3 regions of the Enterobacter sp. JH25 genome follow, and region 2 is predicted to be linked to each of the others. Evidence: riboswitches for the same ligand, from Rfam matches in the RefSeq annotation. Region 2 holds a riboswitch; each other region holds the start of a gene.

Region 1 (4,425 bases), 2.0 Mb from region 2:
GTGCCCATCCACAAACAGCAGATCGGGTTTTTGCGAGAGTTGCTCCCACGCGGCCAGCAGCGCGGGATATTCGCGGAAGGAGAGAAAGCCGGGGATATAGGGCATGGTGGTGGCGATACGCGCCACCTTGTACTCCACCAGCTCCAGCGACGGGTATTTCAGCACCACCATCGCCGCTCGCGTTACTTCACCGCCTTGCTCAAACCCGACATCCGCCCCGCCAATGTATCGCGGAGGGTCCGTATCCAGACGATCCTCGCGGATCACCGATGAAGCCAGTTCGATTTGCTGAGCGCGTAGCGACGCGAGATCCATAACCACTCCTTACTTGTGATACTGGGCAGAAAGCCGATGCACCGCCTCCACAAATACGCCAGCGTGTTCTGGCGGTACATCCTGATGAATACCGTGACCGAGGTTGAAGACGTGGCCTTCGCCCTGGCCGAAACCAGACAGTATAGTCGACACTTCTTCTTCGATACGGGCAGGCTGCGCATAGAGCATGGAAGGGTCCATGTTGCCCTGGAGCGCCACTTTATCCCCCACGCGACGACGCGCATCGGCAATATCAGTGGTCCAGTCGAGGCCCAGCGCATCACAGCCGGTGGCCGCCATCGCTTCAAGCCACTGACCGCCGCCTTTCGTAAACAGCGTTACCGGCACGCGACGGCCTTCGTTTTCACGCAGCAGACCATCGACAATTTTGTGCATGTAGTACAGGGAGAACTGCTGATAATCACGCCCGGTCAGCACGCCGCCCCAGGTGTCGAAAATCATCACCGACTGCGCGCCCGCTTTAATCTGCGCGTTGAGATAGAGCGTGACGCTCTTCGCCAGCTTGTCGAGCAGGGCATGCAGGGCCTGCGGCTCTGCGTACATCATCTTTTTGATGACGGTAAAGGCTTTGCTGCTGCCACCTTCCACCATGTAGGTTGCCAGCGTCCACGGACTACCGGAGAAGCCAATCAGCGGCACGTCGCCTTTGAGCTCGCGGCGGATGGTGCGCACGGCGTTCATCACATAGCCCAGCTCGCCTTCCGGATCGGGGATCGGCAGCTTATCAACGTCGGCTTTGTTTTTGATCGGTGAGGTAAAACGCGGCCCCTCGCCGGTTTCGAAATAGAGCCCAAGGCCCATCGCGTCCGGAATGGTAAGAATGTCCGAAAAAAGAATGGCGGCATCGAGCGGGAAGCGGCGCAGCGGCTGGAGCGTCACCTCACAGGCCAGCTCGGCGTTTTTGCACAGCGACATAAAATCGCCCGCCTGCGCACGCGTGGCTTTGTACTCAGGCAGATAGCGTCCCGCCTGGCGCATCATCCACACCGGGGTGACATCAACGGGCTGGCGCAGCAGCGCACGCAGATAACGATCGTTCTTCAGTTCGGTCATTTTGCAGTTCCTTATTGCGTCAGTCCGTCAGTGTAACACTACTCATACTCGGCCCGACACATTGCCACGGTATCTTCTATCAGGCGACGCGCCACCGTTCCCGGCGGGGGCAGCAGCGGTAAATCGTCGTAGCGATACCAGTTCGCCTCCAGCAGCTCTTTCTGATCGATAACAATCTCGCCGCTGTCGTATTCCGCCATAAACGCGGTCATCAGGGACATCGGGAACGGCCACGGCTGCGACGTCACATAGCGCAGGTTTTTCACCTTAATGCCGCTCTCCTCCATCACCTCGCGCGCCACCGCCTGTTCCAGCGTTTCGCCGACTTCCACGAACCCGGCGAGGACGGTGTGAATGCCGTTGCGATGGCGGGTATGCTGCGCCAGCAGGATGGAATCATCACGGCGGATGGCGACAATGATGCACGGTGCGATTTGCGGGTAGTAACGTTCACGGCAGTGGCCGCAGAGCAGCGCCCATTCGGTTTTGCTCGGGTGCATGGTGTGGCCGCAGTAACCGCAGTATTTGTGCGAGCGGTAAAACTCCGCCAGCTGTACGCCGCGCCCCGCCAGCTGGAACAGGCCGACGTCCAGATCCAGCACCTGACGTACGGATCCCATATCCTGACGGCGCGCCTGTTGGATCAACCACACGGGATCGCCCTGCCACTCGCCGATCTTCAGCGCGGACTGGCCCACCAGATCGAACGTTTCCGCGGCACCGTAGGGCAACTCTCCTGAGGGTAGCCATAATTTTTGTTCGTGGCTGACGATCCACCAACCCAGATCTGATTTTTCAATAATACGATCCATATCTATTGCACTACCTTCGCTTCACTGACATGTTGTTAGCATTGTGGTTACATTTTGGATAAGCAGATCCCATTTTAAACCTTATGGAGTCGACCATGTTAAACCAGCTGGAAAGCCTGACTGAGCGCGTTGGAGGAAGTAACACCCTGGTGGATCGCTGGCTACATGTGCGCAAGCATCTCCTTGTGGCGTATTACAATCTGGTTGGTCTTAAGCCTGGCAAAGAATCCTTTATGCGACTCAATGAAAAAGCGCTGGACGACTTTTGTCAGAGCCTGGTCGACTACCTCTCCGACGGCCATTTCAACCTTTATGAACGCATTATCCGCGAAATGGAAGGGACAACGCCGTATTTAGCGGCCAGTAAACTCTGTCCGTTGCTTGAAGCCAACACCCAGCAGATCATGGACTACTACGATTCCACGCTGGAGAACGCTATCGATCACGATAACTATCTTGAGTTTCAGCAGGCGCTTTCCGACCTTGGCGAAGCACTGGAAGAGCGATTCACGCTGGAAGACAAGCTCATCGCCCTCGTGCTGGACAACAACCTGACTATCAGCTCCAGCGATAACGTTGCGCGCCCTGCTTGAGTTCTTAATCGTTAACGAGTAATTTACAACCATTCGCCCCTCTGCGGAGGGGGATTTTTCTTGTCGGAGTGCCCAGTGTGAAAGCACGGGCTGAGACCGTTAATTCGGGATCCGCGGAACCTGATCAGGTTAATACCTGCGAAGGGAACAAGAGTCACACTGCTGTTGTATCGCCTTCGGGCGATCTTCTCTTGCTTCATCCGTCGTCTGACAAGCCATGTCCTTCACATCTGGAATGAGCTATGTCTACAACAAAACTGACCCGCCGCGAACAGCGCGAACACGCACAACGCTTCATCGACACCCTGGAAGGCACCGCTTTCCCGAACTCAACGCGCATCTACATCACCGGTTCACAGGCCGATATCCGCGTGCCGATGCGCGAAATCCAGCTCAGCCCGACGCATATCGGCGGCAGCAAAGAGCACCCGCAGTTTGAAGACAACGAAGCCGTGCCGGTGTATGACACCTCCGGCCCGTACGGCGATCCTGATGTTGCTATCAACGTGCAGCAGGGTCTGGCAAAGCTTCGCCAGCCGTGGATTGATGCCCGTAACGACTGCGAAGAACTGAGCGTGCGCAGCTCGGCGTACACCAACGCGCGCCTGGCCGACGACGGTCTGGATGAGCTGCGCTTTACTGGCCTGCTGACGCCAAAACGCGCTAAAGCGGGCAAATGCGTAACCCAGTTGCACTACGCGCGACAGGGTATCGTCACGCCGGAGATGGAGTTCATCGCCATCCGCGAAAACATGGGCCGCGAGCGCATTCGCAGCGAAGTGCTGCGCCACCAGCATCCGGGTGAAGGGTTTGGCGCTCGCCTGCCGGAGAACATCACGCCGGAATTCGTGCGTGATGAAGTAGCCGCCGGGCGCGCGATTATTCCCGCCAACATCAACCACCCGGAATCCGAGCCGATGATTATCGGCCGCAACTTCCTGGTGAAGGTCAACGCCAACATCGGCAACTCTGCCGTCACCTCTTCCATCGAAGAAGAGGTGGAAAAGCTGGTCTGGTCAACGCGCTGGGGCGCGGACACGGTGATGGACCTCTCCACCGGCCGTTACATTCACGAAACCCGCGAATGGATCCTGCGTAACAGCCCGGTGCCGATTGGCACCGTCCCGATTTATCAGGCGCTGGAGAAGGTAAACGGTATCGCCGAAAACCTCACCTGGGAAGCGTTCCGCGACACGCTGCTGGAGCAGGCGGAACAGGGCGTGGACTACTTCACCATTCACGCGGGCGTGCTGCTGCGCTACGTGCCGATGACGGCGAAACGTCTGACCGGTATCGTCTCACGCGGCGGTTCGATTATGGCGAAATGGTGCCTTTCCCATCATCAGGAAAACTTCCTCTACGAGCACTTCCGCGAAATCTGCGAGATCTGCGCCGCTTATGACGTTTCTCTGTCGCTGGGCGACGGCCTGCGTCCTGGCTCCATCCGTGACGCGAACGACGAGGCGCAGTTTGCCGAGCTGCACACGCTGGGCGAGCTGACCAAAATCGCCTGGGAGTACGATGTGCAGGTGATGATTGAAGGCCCGGGCCATGTACCGATGCAGATGATCCGCCGCAACATGACCGAGGAGCTGGAGCACTGCCACGAAGCACCGTTCTACACCCTGGGG
Region 2 (4,425 bases):
GTCTGCCGCAAAGTTTCGGCTGGATTGCTGTAAAGTTCATCAGTATGATTGTGTATACCATCGCCAGTTAAGAAATGCTGAGAGATAATATGGATGTTACAGAAGACGCCTTACTACGTTCTGGCTTTACTCAGTCTGATGTACAGAAGATAAAAAACAACGTTGAAAGCTATGGCGGCACGTTGGGAGAGGCGATTCAGGATCTAGCTAATCGATTCAGGATAGTTCTTTGGATCTTTTGCGCTTTCACAGCAATGTTTATCTGGGTAATTATTTCAAATGAAATAGAATACGTCATATCAACCGGGATCGGTTTATTCATAGCAATGCTGATTGCTGTTTTTGTTCAACCGCCAGTCCTTTCTTACAAATCCTGGCGGTTCTGGAGAAAATACAGGGGCTAATGATTCGGTGATTCGGTGGAAAGCAGGTCAAAAATAACCTTAGCCTTGATACCGTAGCCTACTATTTTCATAGTTAACTTGGGGCGGCTCATTGTGTTGACTTGACGGTAGTAATCGTGGGGAAGCCAACGGAACAATCGCCAGGCACCTGCTTTTCGCGCTAATCCAACAATGCTGTAGATGTTTGCGCTTAGTGTTAGAGTGTTATAAAAAGCCAGACCAGATTCAGCCTTAAACCCCATAAACTGAGCAATATTAATCACTTTGTCAGCGACCACACCTTCAGAGTTAGATTGTCCTTCAGATAAAAATTTATTCACTTCTTTAGTTATACCGTTAGCGCCATCTGCAACTAAGAGTGCACCAGCGAGGACTCCAATAGGGGTCATCGTCGAGATCATGATCATTCCGCCGTAGAAAACCATCCCTGAAAGCACCACATTCACAGCCGAAATCACATACCCGACTATCTTGTTATTTTCCCTGACAAACTCGACCTTTGCATAAAGTTGCGCGGCTCTGGTTCTTAACAGGCGTTCTTGTTCTTGTAGATTATCTCTTTCGGCACGCAGATTTTTGATGCATGCAATGCATTCTTCATCGGTTTTGGCCCGTCGTGCAGTTTCAAATTCTTTCTCTACGACCTGCCTTATCTCTTCGACAAACTTGATACGTGTAAGACCATTTTGCAAATAGAATGCTGACAGCCGGTTTGCTGTTTCGACGAGTTTACGGGCTTCCAGATTCACCATTGTATCTGACCATGTTCTGTTCCAGCCCCTGTCGAGCAGCGCGATATCCATTGAAGACTCCTTCCCAAAATGTGTCTGGTCATTTTACGTGCATCCCGGCTTTTTTGTACCTTAAACCGGTATTCCGTAATAGTGGCAAATAGCATTAGTCAGTAATACCGGGGCTGCACTTCCTGCGATCCTCAGTGTACCTGCATATTCTTATACTCGAGACGGCTTGAGTCTAAGAAAGGGATGGATACTTGTGTCACACAAACTGTCACTCATCCTGTCACTCACGGCTCTAAAGGGCCGCTTTCGCCGTTTACAAGTCTTCCCGCTGGCATTACTATCCTGACCAGGGATTAATGAGGAGCATTAATCGCAAGATTTTGATTTTGTTTTATTTGACTCGGGGTGCCCTTCTTCGTTGAAGGCTGAGAAATACCCGTATTACCTGATCTGGATAATGCCAGCGTAGGGAAGTCAGATGCCTACCCGGTCATCGCTTCTTTCCGCACGGCAGGAGCGAAACCATGCAGCCTGACCTGCTCGACTCACACGTTTTACATCAATTCCGAACCCGTTCCCCGCTCACGCACTGTATGACCAACGATGTCGTGCAGACCTTCACCGCCAACGTTCTGCTCGCGCTCGGTGCTTCCCCGGCAATGGTGATCGAAGCCGAGGAAGCGGAACAGTTTGCCGCGCTTGCCGATGCCCTGCTCGTCAACGTTGGCACGCTCACCGCGCCGCGCGCCCAGTCGATGCGTCGGGCTATTGAGAGCGCGGTAGCCGCGGGCACACCCTGGGTTCTGGACCCCGTCGCGGTTGGCGCGCTGGCGTTCCGCACCCGTTTTTGCCAGCAAATATTATCCCTTAAACCTGCGGCCATTCGTGGCAACGCCTCCGAAATCCTCGCCCTTGCCGGAATGAGTGCGGGCGGACGTGGGGTCGATTCCACCGATACGGCAGCGAGCGCGTTGACCGCTGCGCAGGTGCTTGCCCGCCAGACCCACGCCGTTGTAGTCGTCACAGGGGAAGTGGATCACATCACCGACGGCCAGCGAACCCGTACGGTCGCGGGCGGCGACCCGCTGATGACCCGCGTGGTAGGAACTGGCTGTGCGCTCTCGGCGGTCGTCGCCGCCTGCTGCTCGCTGCCTGGCGACAGGCTTGATAACGCGGCGGCAGCCTGCGGCTTTATGAAGCGCGCAGGGTCAGTTGCCCTGACTCAAAGCCGGGGGCCCGGCAGCTTTGTCTCCGCGTTTCTGGACGCGCTTTACGCGCTGGAGGAACAGGTATGACGCGCATTAATGCCCTGACTATTGCGGGTACCGATCCCAGCGGCGGAGCGGGGATCCAGGCAGACCTGAAAACTTTCTCTGCGCTCGGCGCATACGGGTGCTCGGTTATCACCGCGCTGGTTGCGCAAAACACGCGCGGCGTACAGTCGGTGTATCGCATTGACCCGGATTTTGTCGCCGCGCAGCTGGATTCGGTATTCAGCGACGTACGTATCGACACCACCAAGATCGGCATGCTGGCAGAGGCGGACATTGTTGAAGCGGTCGCTGAACGTCTCAAACACTACCAGATAAAAAACGTGGTGCTTGATACCGTGATGCTGGCCAAAAGCGGCGATCCGCTGCTCTCCGCCTCGGCTGTCGACACCCTGCGTAAAAAGCTGCTGCCGCAGGTTGCGCTGATCACGCCAAACCTGCCTGAAGCCGCCGCGCTGCTGGATGCGCCACACGCGCAAAACGAACGTGAGATGAAAGAGCAGGGGAATGCGCTGCTGGCGATGGGGTGTCGCGCGGTGCTGATGAAAGGCGGCCATCTTGATGATGCAGAAAGCCCGGACTGGCTTTTCACCCACGATGGCACGCAACGTTTCACCGCGCCACGTGTCCAGACCAAAAACACCCACGGCACGGGCTGTACGCTCTCGGCGGCGCTGGCGGCGCTGCGTCCTCGTCACGCCGCATGGGCGGATACGGTGCAGGAGGCGAAGGTCTGGCTCTCGGGCGCGCTGGCAAAAGCCGATTCTCTGGAAGTGGGTCACGGTATTGGTCCGGTTCACCATTTTCATGCATGGTGGTAAGCCGTATACTGGCATGAAACTCATGCCAGAGAAAAACAGAGATGGAACAAGCGCATACCCGGTTAATTGCTCAACTCAAGGAACGAATTGCCGCACCGGACAACACGCCGCTGTATCTGAAATTTGCCGAAACGGTCAAGAACGCGGTGCGCAGCGGTGTGCTCGCGCACGGTAATATTTTGCCCGGCGAGCGCGATCTGAGCCAGCTGGCCGGAGTGTCGCGTATTACGGTGCGTAAAGCCATGCAGGCGCTGGAAGAGGCTGGCGTCGTTACCCGCGCGCGTGGATACGGGACGCAAATCAACAATATCTTTGAATATTCGCTGAAAGAGGCGCGCGGCTTTTCTCAGCAGGTGGTGCTGCGTGGCAAAACGCCCAACACCCTGTGGGTCAATAAACGCATCGTGAAGTGCCCGGAAGAGATCGCCCGCCATCTTTCCCTTGCGCCGGAAAGCGATGTGTTTTTGCTTAAGCGCATCCGTTACGTGGATGACGATGCGGTATCGATAGAGGAGTCCTGGGTACCGGTAGGATTAATTCCCAACCCGGACGACATTGGCGTCTCGCTTTATGATTACTTCCGCAGCCAGAATATCTTTCCGCAGCGCACCCGTTCCCGCGTCAGCGCCCGGATGCCGGACAGCGAGTTTCAGGCGCATATCAAGATGGACGATAAGATACCGGTGCTGGTGATCAAGCAAGTCGCGCTCGATCAACAGCAGCGGCCAATTGAGTACAGCATCAGCTACTGCCGCAGCGACCTATACGTCTTTGTGTGCGAGGAGTAGGGCCTCGCGCGTGGGGGCGCAGTCTCCACCGCGATGGCTGACTACCCAGGCGGCCACGGCATTGCCAAGCTGCACCGACTCTGGCAGTGACCATCCCGCAGCCAGCCCGGCAAGGGTACCTCCCGCATGGCTGTCACCGGCACCGATGGTATCGACGACGGTAGCAGGAAACGCCGGAACGTGTCCGGAAGCGTCAGCGTTGTACCAGACCGCCCCGTCTTTATCATGGCGTACGATTAGCGCAGCGCCAAACCGTTGCTGCCACTGAGTGCCGAGCTGTTCCACGTTCACGCCAAGCCATTCGGCGGCAAGTTCCGCCTCCTGCCGATTGAGCGAGACAACCGGTTTACGGGCCATAATCCGCGCCATCAGCGGGTCGGGAATATCCGCGATGCGCG
Region 3 (4,425 bases), 2.2 Mb from region 2:
GCGTAAGGGATGGCCATCAGTGCGTTGGTAAAAATGACGATGCCGTCGGCGCTTTCCGGCAGGCCGATGGTGCTGTTGAACAGTAAAAAGAATCCGGTCGCCAGCACAATGCCCGGCATCGCCAGGATCAGCATACCCGTCAGTTCCAGCGCGTGTCCGGCTTTACGGGCATGACGCGCGTACAGCTCGCGGCTGCTCCAGAGCAGCATCATGGTCAGAATCACGCACAGTAGCCCGGCTGCCAGCGCAATGCGCAAGGAGGTCCACGTCGCTTGCCACAGGACAGGTTGTTGCAGTACCGACAACACATTGCGATTCAGTCCATCAACGATAACGGCCAGCAGCGGGGGCAGCAAAAGCAGGAGTGCCAGTGCGATCAGCATAAAATCCGCGACGCGGCTATACAGGCTGTCCTGCGGATCGCGCCAGCCTGTCATGTTATTGCTTCCTGCGGGGATCGTTTTGCTTAGCCTCTGGCTGAGTAACACCAGTGCCAGACAGCATACCATCTGCACGATCGCCAGCAGCGCGGCGCGGCCCGGATCGTAGTCGTAACTTAAAGCCTGATAGATCGCCAGCTCAATGGTGGTGGCCTGCGGCCCGCCGCCGAGAGAAAGTACGGTCGCGAAGCTGGCGAAGCAGAGCATAAAGATTAGCGCGGCAACCGGGGCAATCTGGCGTCGCAGCCACGGCCATTCGACAAAGCGGAAGAACGACCAGCCGCGCATGCCAAGCTGGGCGGCAATCTGACGCTGCTCACCGGGAATGTTTTCCAGCGCCTGTAAAAAGAGGCGCGTGGCCATCGGCATATTGAAAAAAATATGCGCCAGCAGAATGCCTTTCAGGCCGTATGGCGAGAAGGTCCATTCCAGACCAAGCAGGTTGAAAAGGAATGCCAGCCATCCCTGCCGACCATAGACGCTCAGAATGCCGAACACCGCCACCAGCACGGGCAGGATCAGCGTCATCGCGCACAGCCGCAGCAGGGCAAGCCTGCCGGGGAAACGTCTGCGATAGAGGGCGCGCGCGAGGAAAATGGCCGGGAGCGTCGACAGCAGCGCGGAAAGAAACGCCTGCCAGAAGGAGAAACGGATGACGTGCCAGAGATAGCTGTCGTGCCAGAGGGCAAGCAGATCGCTCTCTGGCGCGTTAAACCACAGCGCAAGGAATGCACCCAGGCTGACGACCACCATCAGTATAGCGGCGAGCAGCCCGGGAACTAACCAGCCGGGGATCAGCGGCTGACGGCGCGTTGCCATTCACTTATCCATGCGGCGCGCTGGGTGGCAACCTGCTGCGGCGTAAATTCCAGGGAGGTTTGCGGTTTGTTCAGCTGCTCAAAACCTGCCGGCAGCGCAACATCAGTGACCGGGTACATCCAGTTTCCTGTCGGAATAGCATTCTGGAATGCCGGTGAAACCATAAACTTCAGGAATTTCTCGGCGAGCTCCGGCTGTTTGCTCGCGGCGGTGCGGGCGGCCACTTCCACCTGCAAATAATGCCCTTCAGCAAAGTTCGCGGCAGCGTAGTTGTCTTTCTTCTCGGCGATAATGTGGTAGGCCGGAGAAGTCGTGTAGCTCAGCACAAGGTCGCTTTCGCCTTTCAGGAACAGGCCGTAGGCTTCGCTCCAGCCTTTGGTGACGGTAACGGTTTTCGCAGCCAGTTTCTGCCACGCCTCAGGCGTTTTGTCGCCATAGACTTTCTGCATCCACAACAGCAGCCCCAGACCCGGCGTGCTGGTGCGCGGATCTTCATAAATCACGCGCCACTTCTGATCGCTTTCGACCAGCTCTTTCAGGCTTTTGGGCGGATTCTTCAGCTTGTTTTTATCGTAGACAAACGCAAAGTAACCGTAATCAAAGGGAACGAAGGTGTCGTTTTTCCAGCCGCCCGGCACGTTGACGGCATCTGCCGCCACGCCGCTTTTGGCGAACAGTCTGGTTTGAGTGGCGGCTTGCAGCAGGTTGTTATCCAGCCCGAGCACCACGTCGGCTTTGCTGTTTTTGCCTTCCATACGCAGCCGGTTAAGCAGAGAGACACCATCTTCCAGTGCCACGAATTTCAGCTCGCAGTTGCAGTCGGCTTCAAAGGCTTTTTTCACCGCCGGGCCGGGGCCCCAGTCGGCGGAGAAGGAGTCGTAGGTGTAGACCGTCAGGACAGGCTTAGCAAAAACAGGCAGCGCAAACAGCGCCAGCAGAGGAAGAACGTTTTTTAACACTTTGCACCTCAGGGTTGAGTGGCAAAGGATTTTGAGAGACAGCCTCAAATCCCTTCGCCGGCGTTATCCGGATCAGGTTCGACGGGTATTATCTCAGCGCACATCAGTGATGCAGCACCCCGTTGAGAACGGCGCTATTGTAATGATTTGGTGAATATTACGAAAGCGTTATGGCTCCGGCGGCGCAAACCACGCGGATTTAAAATCAAACCAGCCCAGGGTATTCATTCGCAGGCCGCGCATGCTGCGCTGACCCTGGATCAGCAGCCAGTGGTGAATCAGCGGTACGATCGTCTGCCCGGCCAGCAGCTCCTGACACCAGGCGGCCAGATCCATTTCTCCTGCCCGCCACCGTGCGGCGTCTCGCTGCCAGTCCCGATTGATACAGTGCTGAATCAGGGGCACTTCATACAGGTGAGAGAAGAGCGAAAAATCAAGCGGCAGCGTGAAGTTCGCACTGTTGAGCCAGATATCGCTGATAACATCTCCACGGTGCCATTCATCATAGTCCACTTCCTGTATCGCCAGCGTCACGCCCTCGGCTGCCAGCAGCTTACTCATGATCCTTGCGATAAACCGGTGTTCAATGTGATCGCGATAGTAGCTGAGGGTGATGGTCTCCAGTCCGGCAGGTTTTTCACTGCGTACTGGCTGCGCATGGTGCCAGCGCGGAAGCAGGCCATAGGCCGGGAACCACCAGGTCTGGTATTGCTCCTCTGCGTGATAAATCAGGTTAGCGGGCGCCAGAACATGGCTGATCCACCTGCGTACGTCGTGATTCGCCCCGCGATGGCTGCGGCTATCGAAGAGCAGGTAGTAGCAGCCCTCCTCCAGGCGGCTTTCGAACGCCTTTTCACCGGCTGTTGGCCCTTCCAGCGTCAGGCCTGCGCTCAGCTCTTCGTTGAGATCCGGCAGTACCCAGACGTTGACTTCGTCGATCAGCGCCCTATAGCCAAAGTAATCATCAAAGGCGCGGATCTTCAGCTGATTACTGTTGTTCCGTGAAACGGAGTAGGGGCCCGTACCAATCGGCTGGCTGGAAAAATTGTTCAGGGATCGCCACTCGGCAGGCAGGATCATCGAGGGCACGTAGCCCAGAAGCCACGGAAGCCATTTGTCCGGCTGCGATAGCTCAATATCCAGCGTCCATGCCGTTGGGGAGTGGATCCGCGCGATATGCGAGTAGAGCGGCAGCGTGCGGGCGCGTTCTAAGGAGTCGATAACGTCGCGCATCTCCAGCTCGCGTCCATGGTGGAAATGAATGCCGGGACGTAAAAAGAAGCGCCAGTGCAACGGAGACACCTGTTGCCAGTGATGGGCAATATCCGCTTCCAGTTCCCCGTTTTCCTCATTTATCCGCGTCAGGCCGCTAAAAATCTGCCGGGCCATGTGGGTTTCAGAGCGACGTAACGCCGTACCGGGCAACAGATTTTTCATTGGGCGATAGTAAAGCACTCGCAGAATGTGGCGTCCCTGACGAAAGCTGCGTCCCAGATGCGAGACCAGCATCTGGCGCACGGCGGCTTTGTCGCCCACCAGCTGGACCAGCTGATCGATGCGGTCTTGCTCCAGCAGATCCTCCGCCCGCTGTTGCTGCAACGCCAGGCCGGTATAGAGGAAAGTCAGGCGCGAGCGCTTACCGCGTCCGGCTTCGGCCTCCCAGTTTAGCCAGCCCTGCTGCTGCATGGTGTTAAGGAGGGTACGCATATGACGCCGGGAGCAGTTGAGGAGCTCAGCCAGCTCGTTCAGCGTGGTCTCCTGCGATTGCCCCTCGCAGCACTGCCAGAGGCGGATAAATTGTTGTTGCAGACGACCAGAAGGCATAAAAGAGGAACTCCTGACAAAAAATCAGCAATTTATTAATCCCTATATTAAGCCAATAATCCTTATCGATGAAGCGAGGAGGTAAATTATGAAGAGGTCTACCGCACGTCAGTTTTATCAGCACTATTTTTCAGCGACAAAGGGAGTGTCCTGGCTGGCCCGCCAGTGCGCAGAGCAGCGGCTGAGAATACTGGAAGATCTGATGCAGTGGGACGTTACGAAACCGACCTCTTCTCGCTAACTCGCCTCGATCATGTGTGACTGAGTATTGGTGCTAATCACCCGCCAGCAAAATGTTTTTGCTGGCTTTTTTCGTTTACTATTTCACCCAATTTCGATTCGCTTTCATAAGGACTTGCGCATGCTCTGGTTGATGACGATGG

Evidence for each region. Region 2 has a riboswitch for thiamine pyrophosphate ahead of thiM (hydroxyethylthiazole kinase). Riboswitches for the same ligand answer to the same signal wherever they lie in the genome.
Region 1: another riboswitch for thiamine pyrophosphate. It lies ahead of thiC (phosphomethylpyrimidine synthase ThiC); the one in region 2 lies ahead of thiM (hydroxyethylthiazole kinase).
Region 3: another riboswitch for thiamine pyrophosphate. It lies ahead of thiB (thiamine ABC transporter substrate binding subunit); the one in region 2 lies ahead of thiM (hydroxyethylthiazole kinase).

Annotation. Positions count from the first base shown of each region.
Region 1 covers NZ_CP091319.1:257,576-262,000, reverse strand. Annotated here, with positions in the region: gene nfi (deoxyribonuclease V) at 1-315, opposite strand, end outside; gene hemE (uroporphyrinogen decarboxylase) at 325-1,389, opposite strand; gene nudC (NAD(+) diphosphatase) at 1,428-2,201, opposite strand; gene L2Y28_RS01275 (Rsd/AlgQ family anti-sigma factor) at 2,297-2,794, shown strand; TPP riboswitch at 2,849-2,958, shown strand; gene thiC (phosphomethylpyrimidine synthase ThiC) at 3,037-4,425, shown strand, end outside.
Region 2 covers NZ_CP091319.1:2,958,841-2,963,265, reverse strand. Annotated here, with positions in the region: gene L2Y28_RS14200 (hypothetical protein) at 90-404, shown strand; gene L2Y28_RS14195 (DUF4225 domain-containing protein) at 401-1,207, opposite strand; TPP riboswitch at 1,539-1,636, shown strand; gene thiM (hydroxyethylthiazole kinase) at 1,672-2,442, shown strand; gene thiD (bifunctional hydroxymethylpyrimidine kinase/phosphomethylpyrimidine kinase) at 2,439-3,239, shown strand; gene L2Y28_RS14180 (GntR family transcriptional regulator) at 3,281-4,027, shown strand; gene L2Y28_RS14175 (PfkB family carbohydrate kinase) at 4,001-4,425, opposite strand, start outside.
Region 3 covers NZ_CP091319.1:728,166-732,590, forward strand. Annotated here, with positions in the region: gene thiP (thiamine/thiamine pyrophosphate ABC transporter permease ThiP) at 1-1,259, opposite strand, end outside; gene thiB (thiamine ABC transporter substrate binding subunit) at 1,235-2,218, opposite strand; TPP riboswitch at 2,250-2,350, opposite strand; gene sgrR (HTH-type transcriptional regulator SgrR) at 2,387-4,042, opposite strand; gene sgrT (glucose uptake inhibitor SgrT) at 4,131-4,283, shown strand; gene L2Y28_RS03515 (sugar efflux transporter) at 4,404-4,425, shown strand, end outside.